2 regions of the Desulfovibrio diazotrophicus genome follow, and region 2 is predicted to be linked to the other one. Evidence: predicted binding sites of a transcription regulator. Region 2 holds the regulator's gene; the other holds the start of a gene.
What was found. Region 2 encodes sigma-54, which starts transcription at its own class of promoters, with help from an activator protein. Its sites were predicted from a motif close to CTGGCACGGNNNNTGCTT; they were not measured.

Region 1: a site for sigma-54 is predicted at 2,768-2,785, ahead of flgB (flagellar basal body rod protein FlgB). Genes of this name have one in related genera too.

Annotation. Positions count from the first base shown of each region.
Region 1 covers NZ_OX346397.1:538,868-545,585, forward strand. Annotated here, with positions in the region: gene hemA (glutamyl-tRNA reductase) at 1-1,092, opposite strand, end outside; gene ccsA (cytochrome c biogenesis protein CcsA) at 1,106-1,933, opposite strand; gene J7I12_RS02300 (precorrin-2 dehydrogenase/sirohydrochlorin ferrochelatase family protein) at 1,920-2,606, opposite strand; gene flgB (flagellar basal body rod protein FlgB) at 2,921-3,334, shown strand; gene flgC (flagellar basal body rod protein FlgC) at 3,359-3,796, shown strand; gene fliE (flagellar hook-basal body complex protein FliE) at 3,832-4,278, shown strand; gene fliF (flagellar basal-body MS-ring/collar protein FliF) at 4,564-6,201, shown strand; gene J7I12_RS02325 (flagellar M-ring protein FliF) at 6,188-6,400, shown strand; gene fliG (flagellar motor switch protein FliG) at 6,444-6,718, shown strand, end outside.
Region 2 covers NZ_OX346397.1:404,282-410,999, forward strand. Annotated here, with positions in the region: gene J7I12_RS01720 (phosphoribosylformylglycinamidine synthase subunit PurQ) at 1-446, opposite strand, end outside; gene pyrG (CTP synthase) at 706-2,361, shown strand; gene rpoN (RNA polymerase factor sigma-54) at 2,631-4,058, shown strand; gene hpf (ribosome hibernation-promoting factor, HPF/YfiA family) at 4,113-4,652, shown strand; gene rapZ (RNase adapter RapZ) at 4,820-5,749, shown strand; gene J7I12_RS01745 (PTS sugar transporter subunit IIA) at 5,784-6,257, shown strand; gene J7I12_RS01750 (PTS sugar transporter subunit IIB) at 6,259-6,717, shown strand.

The DNA.
Region 1 (6,718 bases), 130 kb from region 2:
TTTGAGCGTCTTGGCCAGCTCTTCCTGCGCCATGCGTTCGCTGCGTTCGATAAGCGCCACAATGGTGGGCTGCACGTCCAGCGAAGACAGCCAGTGAGAGAAGGCCAGCACTTCCTCATTGACGATTTCCGCCGCTTTGGCGGCCTCGTCTCGGCGGGAGGCCAGGTTTTCTTCAACTACTTCTTTAAGGTCGTCGATATCGTAGAGGTAAACGTTGTCGAGGCCGTTGACGTCCGGGTCGATATCGCGGGGCACGGCAATGTCAATGAAGAACATGGGCCGGTTTTTACGGGCCTTGAGCACGGCGCGGATGTCGCGGGCGCGGATGATGGGCTCCTGCGAACCCGTGGAGGTGATGATGATGTCCACGCTGGTGAGGTGTTCGGCCATGCTGTCAAAGGGTACAGCGCGGCCTTGAAACTGGCGGGCCAGCTCCTGACCGCGAACCAGGGTGCGGTTGGCCACCAGAATTTCGTCAATGCCCGCCTGCAGCAGGTGCATGGCGGCCAGCTCGGCCATTTCGCCCGCGCCCACCAGCAGGGCCTTGTGCCCGTGCATGTCGCCGAAGATGCGTTTGGCAAGCTCCACGGCGGCATAGCTGATGGATACAGCGCTGGAGGCCACGGCCGTTTCGGTGCGCACGCGTTTGGCCACAGAAAAGGCCTTGTGCAGCAGCCGGTTGAGGATGACGCCCGTGGCGTGGCTCTGCACGGCTTTGCGGTAGGCGGTCTTGAGCTGCCCCAGAATCTGCGGCTCGCCCAGCACCATGGAATCAAGGCTGGAAGCCACGGAAAACAAATGCCGCACTGCCTCCAGATTCTTGTGCACATAGACATAGGGGGCCAGCTCTTCCACCCTGGCGCCGCGCGCGCCGGCCCAGCATTCCAGCATCTGGCCGGGCACGTCGCCCGTGCCCGCCGCCAGCAGCTCCACGCGGTTACAGGTGGAGAGTATCACGCTTTCGCTCACCGCGCCCGTACAGGGCAGGGCCCAGTGCTCAGGGTCGCAGCAGTTGACCAGGGCAAAGCGTTCGCGCACGTCAACACCGGCCGTGCGGTGGTTCAGGCCCACAAGAAAGATGTCGCAGTCCATAGCTATAGCCCAGTCAGCGCCGGATAAAGGCGTGGTGCGTTTCCATAAAGGTGTTGACCACCACAATGGAAAAAAGACAGAGGATGAAGATGAACACCGCCAGCTGCGCCGGTTTGCGGCCCCGCCAGCCCTTGGTGATACGGTTGTTGAACAGCACGGACAAAAGCGCCCAGATGACGATGCTGACAACCTCCTTAGGGTCGCCGGTCACCACGCCGCCGAACACGGGCTTGGCCCAGATAAGCCCCGCCACAATGCCCAGCGTGTAGAGTGGAAAGGCCGTGAGCACGGTAAGGGCGTTGATCCTGTCCAGCATGGACAGGGCGGGCATGTCCTGCCAGAAGCCTTTGACCGATTGCTTGCTCTTGATGCGGCCTTCCATAAACAGGAACAGCGCTCCGGCGGCAAAGGCCAGGGCCAGCAGGGCCAGACTCAGAAAGAGCGCGCCGATGTGCAGGGCGTAGAAGGGCGCCTTGAGCGAAGGCGGCACAGGCACTACGGCCCCCAGATAGGGGGCGGACATGGCAAAAAGCATGAGCCCCAGCGGCGCGGCGAAAACCAGGGGAACTTCCTGCTTGAGCTTGCCCCAGGCCGCTATGCCGCAGAGCACCACAAACCAGGCCATGAGCTGCAGATAGGCCCCCAGGCTCAGGCCGCCGGGCAAAGCCCGGTGAAAACCCAGAACCAGCATGCCGGTCTGGCACAGAAAACCGGCCACGGCCAGCCAACAGCCCGTACGCCGCCAGAGGGCGCTGCGCGCCAGCATGCCGGCAATGCCCGCCGTACTGGCCAGGCCATAGAGCAGCAGGGTGACGCCGGTGGAAATTTCAGGGGAGATCATGCAACAACTCCGCTAGATGCGCGTGCAGGGCCGGCGGCAGCGCTTCCTGCAGCCAAAGGCGGCAACGTTCCGTTTCGTTCCGCTCCAGCCACTGCTGCAAAGGGGATTCCGCCAGCTTACGGAATAATAGGGTATTCTGCCCTGTTTCCGCGCCCAGGGCAAGGATCAAAGGTCGCAGCCGCCCCATAAGGACGGCCATGCGCGCGCGCGGGACCAGCCAGGTTTCCAGCTCTCCCCGCCAGCGTCGGGCCAGGGCCGGGCTGGCTCCGCCGGTGGAAAGGGCTACGCCCAGAGGGGGGCGGCGGGCCACGGCGGGTGCCTGAAAGCCGCCTTCCTCCGGCGCGCTGGCACAGTTGCAGAGCACGCCTGCCCGACGGCACCAGGCGGCCACGCGGCGGTTTTCCGCGGTACTATTCGTGGCGGCAAAAACCAGAACGCGGCCCGCCACATCCTTTTCCGTGCAGGCGCGCCGGGCAAAACACACCCGTGCGTCGCGCAGCAGGGGGGCAGCGGCTGCCGCGGGCGGGGCCGTATCCAGCACCAGCACCGAGGCCGGGCCGCAGTCCAGCAGGCCCGCAAGTTTGCGCCTGCCCACCTGCCCCAGGCCCACCACCAGACAATGGCGGCCCTCCAGAGCGAGAAAAACGGGGTAGAGCGGAGCATTGTGCGTCATGGCGACCCTGGGTTGGCAGAAGAGCTGCAGCCGTAAGGGTAGCGCACGAAGCGCCGTTTGCAAAGGGGCGGGCCGTCAGCATCCTGACGGCGACAATCGTTCAGCCCGGATTGGGTTGTAAATTTGTCTATAATATACTGTTATTATATGAAAAAATATTTTAGGCACATCCTTTGCTTACTGGCGGCAAGCGTCTTTGCAGACCCTGCGGGCACAGACAGCCCTGCCGTAGTGTACGCGGGACAGCGCCTGAGGGTTTTGTAAAAAATTCAAGTATAACTTGAAATATGTACCGGGAAGATGCGGGAGGAACCATGAAGACCCTGTTTTCCATGCCCATAAATCTGACGGGCAAGGTCATGGACATGCAGTTGCAGCGGCAGAATATCATTGCCGGCAACATCGCCAACGTGGAAACCCCGCGCTACAGGCCGCGCGAGCTGACTTTTGAAAAAGAGCTGCAGGCGGCTCTGGGCCTGGATGCCGAAGGCAAACTGAGCCTCACCAGCAAGGCCCACATGCCCACGGCCTTTGACCCCAATACCTTTGGACCGGAATGGGACAAAGAGCTCAAGCCCCGCGTCATCCACGGCGAGGACAGGGTCAATATTGATAAAGAAATGGCCCGGCACGCCAAAAACCAGCTGCAATACACGGCGTTGACCCAGATCATGGCCAAGTCTTTTGAAGGGATCAGCTCCGTCATTCAGGACGGCAAGCAGGTGTAACGCCGCGCTTGAGGGAGGTTAGTCATGGATTTTCTTACAGCATTCGACATCAGCGCTTCGGGCCTTGCAGCGGACCGCACGCGCATCAATACCATTTCCATGAACCTGGCCAACGCCAAAACCACCCGCACGCCCCAGGGCGGCCCTTACCGGCGGCGCAGCGTGCTGCAGCAGACCGCGGATGTGGATGATCCCTTTTCCATCCATATGCGTTCGGCTCTGGACCGGGAGGTCAAAGGCGTGCGCGTTATGGCCGTGACCGTAGACAACCGCCCGCTCAAGCGCGTCTACGAACCGGGGCACCCGGATGCCGACGCTCAGGGATATGTGTCCTACCCGGACATCAACGTGGTGGAGGAGATGGCCAACCTCATGACCGCCCAACGCAACTATGAGGCCAACGTCACCACGGCGGAGGCGCTTAAGGGCATGTACGTCAAGGCTCTGGAAATAGGCAAATAACGCGGTATGCCGCCGCGCCGGACGGAGAAAAGCATATGAGCATCCAGACAGTGGGCATGCGGGCGTACAGCGACGCCCTGCGGCATTTCACCCAGGTGCAGAGTTCGTTGCAGCAGGGTGCGCCCGTGAGCAGCGAAACCCTTTTTGCCAAAACTCTGGACCAGAGCCTTTTGCGCGACACCGTGGACAAAGGGGAAAATTTCGGCGCGCAGGCCGACTTCATCGCCTATCCCACCCAAGCCCACACGCCCGCAGCTCCGGCCAACAGCTTTACAGACACGGCCAAACAGTCCCTCAACCGCGTCAATGAGCTGCAGCAGGCCAAAGATCAGGCTATTGTGGACTTTGCCTCGGGCCGCAACCAGAATGTGCACGAGCTTATGATCACCATGCAGAAATCCAGCCTGGCCATGAAGCTCACCACCGCCGTGCGCGGCAAGGTGCTGGAAGCGTACAAAGAACTTTCCAAAATGCAGTTCTGACGCCATCTTTCATGCTTCTTCACACACGGTAAGGCGGCCCCGCCATCCTCCGGTGGGCGTCGCCTTTTTTGCGTGCGGCTGCGAGCTGATCCAGCAGCGAGGCGAGGGCCGCCCTGTCGGGATTTTTCAGAAGGCCTGGCGTGTTGGCGCATAAAGGTTGCTGCGCGTTGCCTTAAAGGTGATCTGCTCTAGGAAATTGCCGTATTTTGGCACAAAGATTGCTTAATAATTGCCGGACACGCCTTGGTGTCGAAAAATTAGCGCACCCCTGCGCAGGAGCGGACCATGCCGGCTTTTCTTACCCAACTCCTGGCCTCCTTCAAAAATTTCTGGACGCGCCTGCAGACATGGCAGCGTTTTGCCCTTTTGGGCGGCATAACGGCCCTCATGGCCGGGGCCCTGGGCCTTTCGGTCTGGCTGAGCCGGCCGGACTACCGCGTGCTCTATTCCAACCTGGGACCCGAAGACGCCGGCGTGGTGCTCAAGGCTCTGCAGGCCGACAAAGTTCCCTATAAAATTGCCGACAAAGGCGGCACCATCATGGTGCCCAAGGAAGCCGTGTACGACCAGCGCATCAAGATCGCCGGCGAAGGCGGCCTGGTGGGGCAAGGCATCGGCTTTGAGATTTTTGACAAGATCAAGGTGGGCCAGACGGACTTTGTGCAGAAGGTCAACTACACCCGCGCCCTGCAAGGGGAGCTGGCCCGCACCATCAGCGAGTTTCCCAGTGTGGAAAGCGCGCGCGTGCACCTGGTCATCCCCCGGCGCAGCCTGTTTGTGGAAGAGCGGCAATCGCCCTCAGCCTCGGTGGTGCTCAAGCTCAAGCGCCCCAGCGCCAAGCCGGACCAGAAGGAAATCAACGCTGTCGTCAACATGATGCTTATGGCCGTGGAAGGGCTGGACAAAGGCCACCTTTCCATTACGGACAACGGCGGCAAGGTGCTCTATCAGCCGGAGGAAGACAGCCTGGCCGGCATGAGCACCACGCAGATGGAATACCGCAACCAGATGCAGCGCAACCTGGAGCGCCGCATTGAAGAAATGCTCCAGCCCATCTTCGGCCCCGGCCGGGTCATCGCCAAGGTTAATGCCGAGCTGGATTTCAGCCAGAAGACCATCCGGCGTGAGCTCTTCGACCCGGAAAAAACCGTGGTGCGCAGCGAGCAGCGCAGTGAGGAATCCCAGCAGGGCCGTGCCAACCTGGAGGCCGGCTCCCCGGACGTGAACTTTCGCGGCGACGGCATCACGGGCTCCGTGTCCGACCAGAACGGCAGCCGTGAAACCCGCACCACCAACTACGAAATAAACAAGGAAGAGCAGCAGATCGTGGCCAATGTGGGCGACGTGCGCCGCCTGACGGTTGCGGTTCTGCTCGATGGGACGTATGAGAAGAGCAACGGCGCCTGGACTTTTGTGCCGCGCAAGCCTGAAGAGGTTGAGCGCGTGCGGCAGCTCGTATCCAACGCCGTGGGGCTGGACACGGGGCGCGGCGACTCCCTGGAGGTAAGTTCCGCTCCCTTTGCGGATTCGGAACCGCCCAAGGATCCCAATTTCGCCGACATGCTGGCCGACTATGCGGAACGTCTGGGCAAGCCCCTGCTTAAGGCGCTGCTGGCCTTCCTTTTCCTCATGCTTATTGTGCGGCCCGTGGTGCTGGCGCTGATCCGGCCCAAGGTGGAGGCCGGCGAAATGGTGGAGGGGCTGGAAGGCCTGCCCGCCGCCGAAGAGCAGCTTGCGCTCTACGAGGCCCTGGAAGAAAAAGCCAAGACCGACGAAGAAGCCCCGCAGGAAGAGGACGACGACGAGCTTATTTACAAAGATATTGAAGCCCTCAAGGCGCACATCTTCACCCTTTCCGACAACCATATGGAGCAGGTGGTGACCTTGGTGCGCGGCTGGATGAAAAACGATGCAGCAGCCTAAACAGCAAAAAACGGCGCGTCTGCCCGCCGCTAGCAGCGGCGCGGCCCCCTCGCTCACGCAGTTGCGGGCGCTGCGCCTGGCGCAGAAAGAGAGCAACCAGCGTATTGAGGAACTGAAAATGCGGCTTTTTCGCATTACAGAGCAGCATATGGACCAGGCCGTACGTTTGGTGCGGCGCTGGATGACGGACAAGGAATGAGCGTCCGGGGCCTTTGGCGTGCCCCCGGTGAAGGAGTTGGGACATGGAGTTGACCGGCAAACAGCGCATTGCTGTGCTCTTGCTCGCCATGGGCGACAAGTTTACGGCCGACGTGTTCAAGCGCATGGACCGGCAAGAGATTGCCGAAATCTCCAAGGCCATTGTAGAGCTGGAGCCCGTGCCGCGCGAAACCGTTGAGGAAGTGCTGCGCGAGTTTCACGAATCCCTGGTAGAGGGCGTGGACATGATCGCCGGCGGTTCCGACACCCTCAAGCGCCTGCTGGTCAAGAACGTGGACCCCGAAACCACCAAGTATAT
Region 2 (6,718 bases):
GCGTTGGGCGCAAGGCGCACCCAGCGGTCTTCAAAGCGGGCGGAGTCGTTGTGTCCCAGCGAGACCTGGCGTTCGAAGCGGTGGCCGTCCAGGGCGGGCAGCACGCCCAGCTTGACCAGCAGCTGAAAGCCGTTGCAGATGCCCAGCACCAGCTTGCCGGCCTCAAGAAAGCGGTCCAGTTGCTCCCGCAGGGGCACGCCCGCAGCGTCTTCAAGGTAGCGCCAGCGCATAACGGCGGTCTGGGCCGCGCCCAAATCGTCGCCGTCCAGAAAGCCACCGGGAAAAATAAGGAAGTGATAGTCGTCCAAGTGGACCTTGGCGGCCACCAGGTCGGAAAAGTGCACCACGTCGGCCCGGTCGGCTCCGGCCAGGCGGGCGGTGTGGGCGGTTTCCAGATGCGAATTGGTGCCGTAGCCGGTGATGACCAGCGTATTGACCGTGCCCATGCGGGGAAAGCCTCCTTGACAAACAGCGCCGCCTGCCGACCCCTGCCGGCGACGGCATACGGCAGCGGGGCCCGGCGCGGCCGGCCCGCCGCAAGCGCGGGAGGGGGCCCCGTACGGGATGCCCGTCTGCATGGGGAATACCACACTACGTACCTTGCTTTGGATAGTCAATGCTGGCAAAAAAAATCGTCTTGGTGTATGTAGACGAAGATGTGCTTGGGGATGTGCCTTGGCACGCCACAATCAAGGTTGAGAGGCCATGAAAACAAAGTATATTTTTGTGACGGGCGGTGTGCTTTCGTCACTGGGCAAAGGCCTGGCGGCCGCTTCCCTGGGCGCGTTGCTGCAGACGCGCGGGCTGACGGTCACCATCCAGAAGCTGGACCCGTACATTAACGTGGACCCCGGCACAATGAACCCTTTTCAGCACGGCGAAGTCTTTGTCACCGACGACGGCGCCGAAACCGACCTGGACCTGGGCCACTATGAGCGCTACCTCAACGTGCCCATGTCCCGCAAGAACAACACCACCTCCGGGGCCATTTACAACCACGTCATTGCCAAAGAGCGCCACGGCGACTATCTGGGCGCCACGGTGCAGGTGATTCCCCACATCACCGATGAGATTAAGAGCGTGGTGCTTTCGCTGGCTGAAGGCGATGACGCGCCAGACGTGGCCATCATCGAAATCGGCGGCACCGTGGGCGACATTGAAGGCCTGCCTTTTCTGGAGGCCATCCGCCAGCTGCGTTCGGAGCTGGGCCGCGACAATTGCCTGAACATCCACCTCACCTTGGTGCCCTACCTGCGCACGGCGGGTGAGCACAAGACCAAGCCCACCCAGCACAGCGTCAAAGAGCTGCTCTCCATCGGCATTCAGCCGGACATCATCCTCTGCCGCTGCGAGCAGAGCATCCCCGAAGAGCTGCGCCGCAAGATCGCCCTGTTCTGCAATGTGGACCAGGACGCCGTGTTCTCTTCGGTGGACGTAAACAACATTTATGAAGTGCCCCTCAAGTTTTATGAGGAGGGCTTTGACCAGAAAGTGGCCATCATGCTGCGCCTGCCCGCGCGCAATGCCCACCTGGAAGCCTGGGAAAAGCTGGTCAGCGATTGCGCCAATCCCAAAGGCCAGGTAACCATTGCCATTGTGGGCAAGTATGTGGATCTGAAGGAAGCCTACAAGAGCCTGCACGAGGCGCTCATCCACGGCGGGGTGGCCAACCGGGTGGATGTGGAGCTGCGCTACGTCAATTCAGAAAATGTGACCGAGGCCAATGCCGCCGGGCACTTTGAGGGCTGTGACGGCATCTTGGTGCCCGGAGGTTTCGGCTACCGGGGGGTGGAGGGCAAAATTGCGGCCATCCGCTACGCGCGGGAAAAGGGCGTGCCTTTCTTCGGCATTTGCCTTGGCATGCAGTGCGCCGTCATTGAATTTGCCCGGCACGTGGCCGGGTTGGAAGATGCCAATTCCGAGGAATTTAACCCTCTTTCCGACCACAAGGTCATTTACCTCATGACGGAATGGTACGACTTCCGTACCAAGAACGTGGAGCGGCGCGACGCCGGCAGCGACAAGGGCGGCACCATGCGCCTGGGCGCGTACCCCTGCAAGCTGCTGCCCGGCACCAAGGCGCACGATGCCTACAAAAAAGACCTGGTGGAGGAGCGCCACCGCCACCGCTACGAGTTCAACAACGCTTTTCGCGAGATGTTCGGCCAGAAGGGCATGGTCTTCAGCGGTACGGCTCCGGACGACTCACTGGTGGAAATCATTGAGCTGCCGGACCATCCCTGGTTTCTGGGCTGCCAGTTCCATCCGGAATTCAAATCCCGGCCCATGAACGCGCACCCTTTGTTCCGCGAGTTTATCGGCGCGGCCAAAAAATACGCCAAGGGACACGGCAGGAGCTGAGCTTCGGCCTTTGCGCCCGGCTTGTACAGGGCCGTTCCGTGAAGGGCCGCGCGGCGTCGCGCCTTTCGCGGAACGGCTTTTTTGGCGCCAAAGGGCGGCTTGGGCTGTGACGTGCAGCGTCCCTTGGCGGCGACTGGGCCACCAAATCGCGGGGGCGGTCCATTGCGCCCGCACAACTGCTGGCTATTGCATAATTTTTATAGCTGTGGCACATTCCTTGTAAACAAAAATCAGGTAGTTTTCTCGTCGCTTGAGGGCGGAAGGGACACATGGCACTGGAACTTCGGCAGCAACTAAAGCTGGCACAACAATTGGTGATGACCCCGCAACTGCAGCAGGCCATCAAATTGTTGCAGCTCTCTCGTCTGGAACTTCTGGAAACGGTCCAGCAGGAGCTGGTGGAAAACCCGTTTCTGGAGGAATCCGGCGGCGAAGAGGCCGGGCCGGAAACCGTGGCCGAAGACGGGCGCGAACCCGTGGCCGAAGAGGTCTATGACCGTGAGCTGGCCAAGGACGCCGACTGGGAAGATTATCTGGGTGAATTTGCCAGTACCCCCCGCCTGTCGCAGTCCCGCGAGTACGAGGCCGCCGAAGAAATTTCGCCCTTGGAGGCCCGCTACGCCGCCAAGCCCACCTTGGAAGGCCACCTGCTCTGGCAGCTCCGGCTTTCGCAGTTGACCGACGCACAGAAGGCCATTGGCGAGGTGATCATCGGCAACCTTTCTTCATCGGGCTATTTGCAGGCCAGCGTGGAGGAAGTGGCGGAGATGGCCCACGCCGCGCCCGACGAGGTGCGCGCCGTTCTTGAAAAGGTGCAGCATTTTGACCCTGTGGGCGTGGCCGCCCGGGACGCGCGGGAGTGTCTGCTGGTGCAGATCCGCAATCTGCACTATGACCGCGACCCCATCCTTGTGGAGTTGGTTACATCCCACCTGGAAGATCTGGAGGCAAAACGTTACAAGCCCCTGCTGCGCAAGTTCAAGCTGGATATGGAAGGCCTGCGGGAGTATCTGGACATCATCCAGAGCCTGGACCCGCTGCCCGGCGCCAGCTTTGGCGGGGGCGAGCCCACCTATGTGAGCCCGGACGTTTTTGTCTACAAAGTGGGCGATGAGTTTGTGATCCTGCTCAATGAGGATGGTTTGCCGCAGCTGCAGCTTTCGGCCATGAGCGGGATGGATCTGACCGCCGCTTCGGAGAAGGAAAAGGAATACTGTTCCGAAAAAATCCGCTCCGCTTCCTGGCTGATTAAAAGCCTTTACCAGCGCCAACGGACCCTGTATAAAGTGATGGAGAGCATTGTGCGTCACCAGCGGCCTTTTTTTGAAGAGGGCGTCACCAGGCTGGCCCCGCTCATCCTCAAGGACATTGCCGACGATATCGGCATGCACGAGTCCACGGTAAGCCGCATCACCACCAACAAATATGTGGCTACGCCCCACGGCATTTTTGAACTGAAATTTTTCTTCAACAGCGGGCTGGAACTGGACGACGGCAGCCAGGTGGGCTCTGAAAGCGTCAAGGCGCTGATTAAAAAATTTATTGCGGATGAAGACCCCCACGCGCCCTTGAGCGACGAACGCATCGGCGAAATGCTCAAAGAGCGCCTCAAGGTCAACATCGCCCGACGCACGGTGGCCAAATACCGCACCGCTCTCGATATTCCTTCTTCATCACGGCGCAAGGAGCACTTTTAGGCCCCTGTCTGGTCCGGCCTTAAGCGCCCCGGCGCCCCACACCAGGAGGACTTCATGAACATCTCCTTCGCCTTCAAAAACTTCGACGCCTCCGACCATCTGAAAAAATACGCTCGCCGCCGCATGGAAAAGCTGGGGCGGTTTTTTGGCAAATCCGCCGGTCTGGACGTGGCCGTGGTGCTGACCGTGGACAAATTCCGCCATCGCTGCGAGGTTACCGTCACCGGCGAGGGCCTGCACATTAATGCTTCAGAACAGACTTCGGACATGTACGCCGCCATTGACCTGGTGACGGACAAGGTGGAAGCCCAGATCAAGCGTCAGGTTTCACGGGTCAAGGAGCAGCGCCGCAAGGCCCGCAACGCCGAAGTGGACGTGTTTACCTATACCGTGGACGCCGAAGGCGAGGCCCCGCAGCCTGTGGAGGGTACGGACCGGCTGGCCACAAAACCCCTGCATCTGGATGAGGCGCTCATGCAGCTGGATTCCATCGGTAGTGATTTTCTGGTCTTTTTTAATGCGGAGAACAGCCGTATCAATGTGGTTTATCGTACGCGCGCCAGCGGGTATGCGTTGATTGATCCCGTATTATAGGCGCAAGTGCTTCCTGGGCGGGGCTTTCCTCCGTCCGAAGTAAGCCTTTTGCAGGGGCCGCTCGGTTGGAGCGGCCCCACGCGGCTGCATACGGCGGGTTTCCCTGCAGCGGCAGGCGAGAGATCGGGGCGGCCGTGGACGAACCGGCCTTGCCGCGAGAGGGCGTTATGAGCAAAACCGTAGCGGCGGCTGCCGCCTCCACATCCACAAGTGCGCCGGCCTCTGCGCCGGTGCGGGTCTGCGTGGTTACGGGGCTTTCCGGTGCGGGCAAGAGCACCGCGCTGAAAGTGTTTGAAGACATGGGGCACTTTGTGGTGGACGGCCTGCCCGCCAGCCTGGCGCCGGAAATGGCGGCCATGATGTCCCGCCCTTCAATGAGCCATTTTCAGGGCATTGCGCTGGGCATGGACCTGCGGCAAAGCACTTTTCTGGACGACCTGAACGCCTCGCTGGAGGCCCTGGCCGCGCAGAGCATTCGCCCCACCTTGCTGTTTCTGGAGGCCTCGACGCAGGAGCTTATGCGCCGGTACGCCACCACCAGGCGGCCCCACCCCCTGGAGCGGGAGGGCATGGGCCTGGAGGCGGCCCTCAAGGCGGAGCGCGACAAGCTGCGTCCTTTGCGGGAGCTGGCCGATCTGGTGGTGGATACTACGCGGTTTTCCATCCATGACCTGCGCAGAGCCATTCAGAAGCGCTGGGGCAGCAGCCGGGGCAGACTGCGGGCCATCCGGGTCAATGTCATTTCCTTCGGCTTCAAGTACGGCGTACCGCGTGAGGCGGATTTGGTTTTTGACCTGCGCTTTTTGCCCAATCCCTATTTTCTGGAAAATCTGCGCCCCCTCTGCGGCCGGGACAAGCCCGTGGCCGACTACGTTTTTGCCACGCCCCAGGCGCGGGAATTTCGCGCCAAGTTGTTGGACCTGCTGTTTTTCATGTTGCCGCTCATGGAAACAGAAGGGCGTTACAGGGTGACCATTGCCGTGGGTTGCACCGGCGGCCGCCATCGCTCTGTGGCCATGGCCGAGGCCCTGTGGCAGGCGCTCCGGCAGGCGGACTATCCGGCCTCTCTTGAGCACCGGCATCTTGAACTTGGTTGAAAAAGCTGGCACGCTCAGCCCTGCGAGGTTTGTCATGACGGACGAAAATACTGCAAACGTCGAAAACGGCGAGCAGGACGCCGGCGGTCGGGTCGGCGTTATTGTGGTTTCCCATGCCGACTACGGTTCGGCCATGCTCCGCACGGCGGAATTTATTCTGGGGCCGCAGAGCGACTGTTGCTCCATTAGTGTGGACGTGGCCCACGAAGTGTCCGAAACCGTGCGCCGTCTGGACGACGCAGCCCAGCGCCTGGACAAGGGTGCCGGCGTCATTGTGCTTACGGATATGTTTGGCGGCACGCCTACCAATCTGGCCCTTTCACTGTTGGCCACCCACAAGGTGGAGGTGGTCACGGGGGTGAACTTGCCCATGCTCCTCAAGGTCTTTACGTCACGGGACAAGGAGCTGGAAGAACTGGCCCAGCTGGCCGGTGAAGCCGGGGCCAAGGGCATTGTGGTGGCGGGCAGCATGCTGCGCAACAAACCTCGTGACAAGAATGCCGGTTAGTATGTGGTTTCGGGTGGACAACCGGCTGGTGCACGGACAGGTTATTGAGGCGTGGCTGCCCTATACGGGGGCGCGGCATCTGGTGGTGGCCAACGACGAACTGGCCACGGATTTTTTGCGGCAGCAGATCGTGGCCCTGGCCGTACCCCAGCGGGTGGCGGTCCATTTTATTCCAGTCAGGGAGTTGGCAGCTACCCTCAATAGCTGCGGCGAGGAGAGTTTTGTGCTCTTTGCCACCTGCCAGGACGCGCGTCGCGCCTGTGACGCCGGAATCGTCATGGAGGTGCTCAATATGGGCAACCTGCACTATGGTCCGGAAAAATTGCAGATTCTACCCAATGTAGCCTTGTCGCTGCAGGACAGGGAAGATTTGCGCGTCCTGCGGCAGCACTTGGTGCAGTTCGACTTTCGGTCTGTACCTTCGGAGACTGTGCGAGGCCCCCATGAGCAGCTTTTCTGAT